Regions from separate parts of the Actinomadura sp. NPDC048955 genome, predicted to be linked through region 1. Evidence: riboswitches for the same ligand, from Rfam matches in the RefSeq annotation. Region 1 holds a riboswitch; the other holds the start of a gene.
The links. A riboswitch is a leader RNA that binds a small molecule or an ion and turns the genes downstream of it on or off. The one in region 1 is predicted to bind glycine.
Positions count from the first base shown of each region.

Region 2: linked by a shared signal. The riboswitch ahead of gcvT (glycine cleavage system aminomethyltransferase GcvT) and the one ahead of gcvP (aminomethyl-transferring glycine dehydrogenase) in region 1 are both predicted to bind glycine.

Region 1 is NZ_JBEZJI010000062.1:21,031-23,224, forward strand. Features, by position in the region: gene gcvP (aminomethyl-transferring glycine dehydrogenase) at 1-1,100, opposite strand, end outside; glycine riboswitch at 1,272-1,366, opposite strand; gene AB0C84_RS37575 (lysylphosphatidylglycerol synthase transmembrane domain-containing protein) at 1,638-2,194, shown strand, end outside.
Region 2 is NZ_JBEZJI010000034.1:12,567-14,760, reverse strand. Features, by position in the region: gene AB0C84_RS28010 (hypothetical protein) at 25-372, shown strand; glycine riboswitch at 783-878, shown strand; gene gcvT (glycine cleavage system aminomethyltransferase GcvT) at 1,046-2,140, shown strand.

The DNA of each region.
Region 1 (2,194 bases):
TGCGCGATCGCGGCCAGGCCCTCGGGGCCGTGGTAGACGGCGTACATGCTCGCCATCACGGCGAGCAGGACCTGGGCGGTGCAGATGTTGCTGGTGGCCTTCTCGCGGCGGATGTGCTGCTCGCGGGTCTGCAGCGCCAGCCGGTAGGCGGTGGCGCCGTCCGCGTCGACGGACACGCCGACGAGCCGCCCGGGGAGCTGGCGCTGGATGCCCTCGCCGACCGCCATGTAGCCGGCGTGCGGGCCCCCGAACCCGTAGGGGACGCCGAACCGCTGCGCGGAGCCCACCGCGATGTCGGCGCCGGACTCGCCGGGCGGGCGGAGCAGCGTCAGCGCCAGCAGGTCGGCCGCGACGACGGCCTTGGCGCCGCGCTCGTGGGCCTGCGCGATGACCGGCTCCAGGTCGCGGACGGCGCCGGACGCGCCCGGGTACTGCAGCAGCACGCCGAAGAAGTCGCCGTCCGGGAGGCCGCCGGACAGGTCGGCGATGACGACCTCGATGCCGAGCGGGATCGCGCGGGTCCGGACGACCTCGATCGTCTGCGGGAGGGCGTCGGCGTCCACGAGGAAGGTCCCGGGCTCCTTGCGCCTGGAGACGCGGTGCGCGAGTGCCATGGCCTCGGCGGCGGCGGTGCCCTCGTCCAGCATGGAGGCGTTCGCGACGGGAAGCCCGGTCAGGTCGCCCACCATCGTCTGGAAGTTCAGCAGGGCTTCGAGGCGCCCCTGGGAGATCTCCGGCTGGTAGGGGGTGTAGGCGGTGTACCAGCCCGGGTTCTCCAGCACGTTGCGCATGATCACGCCGGGCGTGGTCGTCCCGTGGTAGCCGAGCCCGATCATGGACGTCAGGACGGTGTTGCGGGACGCCAGCTCGCGGAGCCGGTCCAGCGCGGCCGTCTCGCTCAGCGCGGGCGGCAGGTCCAGCGGCCGGGACGTGCGGATCGCGGCGGGGACCGCCTTGTCGATCAGCGCTTCGGCGCCGGAGTAGCCGATGGCGGCCAGCATCCTCGCCTGGTCGTCCGGCGAGGGGCCCACATGCCGGTCGGCGAACGCCGACCGCGGATGCTGCGGCGCGGCCACGGGGGCGAAGAACTGGGCGGTCATGGAGGGCCTCCTGGCTGCTGCGGTCGCTCAGGTGCGCCGCCGGCGCTGGCCGGCGGGCCGGTCTCCCCCTCTGTCATCGGCACCTGAGAGCTTCACCCGCGCGGCGGGGTTTCCCCTTCGGTGAGCCGCCCGCCCCCCGTGGGGGGACCGGCGCCTGCTTTCCAGAGGTGCCTCGCCCGCGCGGTCCTTTTGCCTGAGAGGTTCCGGGGAGGTTGCCCCTTCGGCGCCCCACGCTGGCGGCGTGGGATCTCTCCCGCACAGGGTCGACGGCATGTCCTAGGTCGAACCCTACCCAAAGGCGCGTCCGCGACGTCGTTCCGGCCCGCCGCAAGGGGCCGCGCCGCCGGGCGCCGGGGCCGTACCGGCGAGTACCATGTGCTGACTCACCTGGGACGCGACGGTTCCGGGCCGCACGGGGGCGGGGAGATGAGGCTGCGGGATGGACGCGCGTCCCGGCGGCGGCCCCGCGACTCGACGGCGCGCCGCCGGGTCTGGGACGCTGATCACGATGGCGGATGGTCAGGGCGGCGGTACGGCGTGACACAGACCCACGACGGCGCGGTGCGCCCGGCGCAGGGCGCCGCCGCGGCCGCGCCCGTCGACGAGCCCGCCCAGCCGTACCGGATCCGTCGGCCCTCCGACGCCATCCGGTTCGCGGCGTCCGTGGTGGGGCTGGCGGCGGTGATGCTGCTGGTGTCGATCGCGCAGCAGACGACCCACGGCCTGCAGACCGACATCGCGCAGGGCACCGCGCACGCGCCGCGGCCGCTGCTGACGCTGGCGACGCTGGTGTCCAGCTTCGGGGTGCTGGCCGTCCCGATCGCGTTCGCGATCGAGCGGCTGTTCCACAAGGACGGCATGCGCGTCGCGATCGCCCTGCTGGCCGCGATGATCGCCTTCGGCGTCACGGTGGGCCTGGACGACCTGGTGGTGCGGGCCGCGCCGGGCGGCGTGCTCGACTCGCTGATCTGGGGCGGCACCGAGACCGCGCCGGTGCACACCGACATCGCCCCGGTGATCGCGTTCGTCAGCGCGGTCGGGATGGCGGGCCGCGCCCGCTGGCAGGCCGCGACCTGGACCATGATCGGGCTGGC
Region 2 (2,194 bases), on a different contig from region 1:
CCCCGCCCCACGGAGGTTCTCACCTTGAAGCGCGGTCACATAGCGGCACTGGCGCTGATCCTGCCCCTGGCCCTGGCAGGCTGCGGCGGCGAAGACAACGGGAAGCCGACGAGCGCGTCCTCACCCCCCGCCCCGACCGCCGCGACCACGGCGCCGTCCACTCCGCAGCCCGGAAAGGGCACCGAGACGACGCCCCTTCCCCCGGCCCAGTCCAAGGCGGTCAAGGCCTTCAACGACTGCATGCGCAAGCAGGGCGTCCAGATGCCGACCCCCAACCCCACGAGAACCCCCGCGCCCGACGAGCTACAGAAGATCAGAACCGCCCTCCAAACCTGCGTGAAGTCCATGTCCACTCCCCCCACCCCCCAATAAGCAAAGACGCCCACCCCCAAACCGCCGAAGGCGACCCGAACCCCAACCCCCACAACGCCGAAGGCGACAGGAACCCCAGCCATCGTCCCGAGCCGAAGCGGGGAAGACCGCAACACCAACAAGGAGCGCAACAGTCGAGACGACCCGCACAAGAAAAGACCGAGACAGGCGCACCCAGCAGCACCGTCTAACGAAGCCACCTCAGCCGCCGGCTCAGCCCCGCGACAACCTCGACACTCGCGATCGCGTCCGAAGGCAGATCCGAGCGAAGCAAGGATCTGATCGCGAAGCGAGCCGCAAGGCGAGCCGGAGCGATGCAGCGATCGCACGCGTTTCCCCAGGGTCGGGGCCCCCAGGGCCCCGACCCTGGGGAAACGCAATAAACACTGCTAGCCTTCTGCGACAGCTGATGATCCCGTGCGGGAGAGTCCCTCGCAGCCGGTGGGGGACGCCGAAGGAGCAAATCCTCCCCGGAACCTCTCAGGCCCATGGACCGCACGGGCCAGGCGACCTCTGGAAAGCGGGGACTCCGGTCCCCCGCCGAAGGTGAAAGCCGGCCGCGTTGCGGCGGGTGAAGCTCTCAGGCGCCGATGACAGAGGGGGAGGCACCGATACGCCCGGTGCGCGAGTGGGACGATGGACCACGCGCGCCCGTGACGAAGGAGCCGATCCCATGTCCGCCGATCCGACCGCGAAGAAGACGCCGCTGCACGACGTCCATGAGGACCTCGGCGCGAATCTCGTCGACTTCGCGGGCTATCTGATGCCGCTGCGCTACGCGAGCGAGACCGCCGAGCACCAGGCCGTCCGCACGGGTGCGGGGCTGTTCGACCTGTCGCACATGGGGGAGATCTTCCTCTCGGGGCCGGGCGCGGGGGCCGCGCTGGACTTCGCGCTGGTCGGCAACCTGTCGCCGATGCCGGTGGGGAAGGCCCGCTACACGATGATCTGCGGGCACGACGGCGGCGTCCTGGACGACCTGATCGTCTACCGGCTCGCGGACGAGACGTGGATGGTGGTGGCGAACGCCGCGAACGCCGCCGTGGTCCGGGAGGCGCTGGTGGAGCGCGCCGCGGGGTTCGAGGCCGCGGTGGACGACCGGTCCGACTCGTACGCGCTGATCGCGCTGCAGGGGCCGCGTTCTCAGGGGATCCTCGAGGGGTTCACGGACGCGCCGCTGGGGGACCTGAAGTACTACGCGATCCTGGCGGGGCGGGTCGCGGGTGTGGACGCGCTGGTCGCGCGCACCGGGTACACGGGCGAGGACGGGTTCGAGCTGTTCGTGGACGCGTCCGACGCGGTGGGGTTGTGGCGGGCGCTCGCGGCGGTGGAGGGGGTCGTCCCGGCGGGGTTGTCGGCTCGTGACACGTTGCGCCTGGAGGCGGGGATGCCGCTGTACGGGAACGAGTTGACGGCGGAGACGACGCCGTTCGAGGCGGGCCTCGGCCGGGTCGTGAAGCTGGACAAGGCAGGCGATTTCGTGGGGAAGTCGGCTCTGGCGGCGCAGGCGCAGACCCCGCCGGGCCGTAGGCTCGTGGGACTGGTCGCGCGGGGGCGTCGCGCGCCCCGCAAGGGGTACCAGGTGGTCACGTCCGGCGGCGCGCCGTGCGGAATCGTGACGAGCGGCGCCCCGTCGCCCACACTGGGCACGCCGATCGCCATGGCGTATCTCGACAGCGGCGTCGAGGAGGCGGGCCTCGCCGTGGACGTCCGCGGCCGGCAGGAGCCGGTGGACGTGGTGGCCCTGCCGTTCTACAAGCGTCCCTGATCTGCAAGCGTTCCTGAACAAGTTGTCCGGCGGTGTGGGGCGCGCCCCCACAGT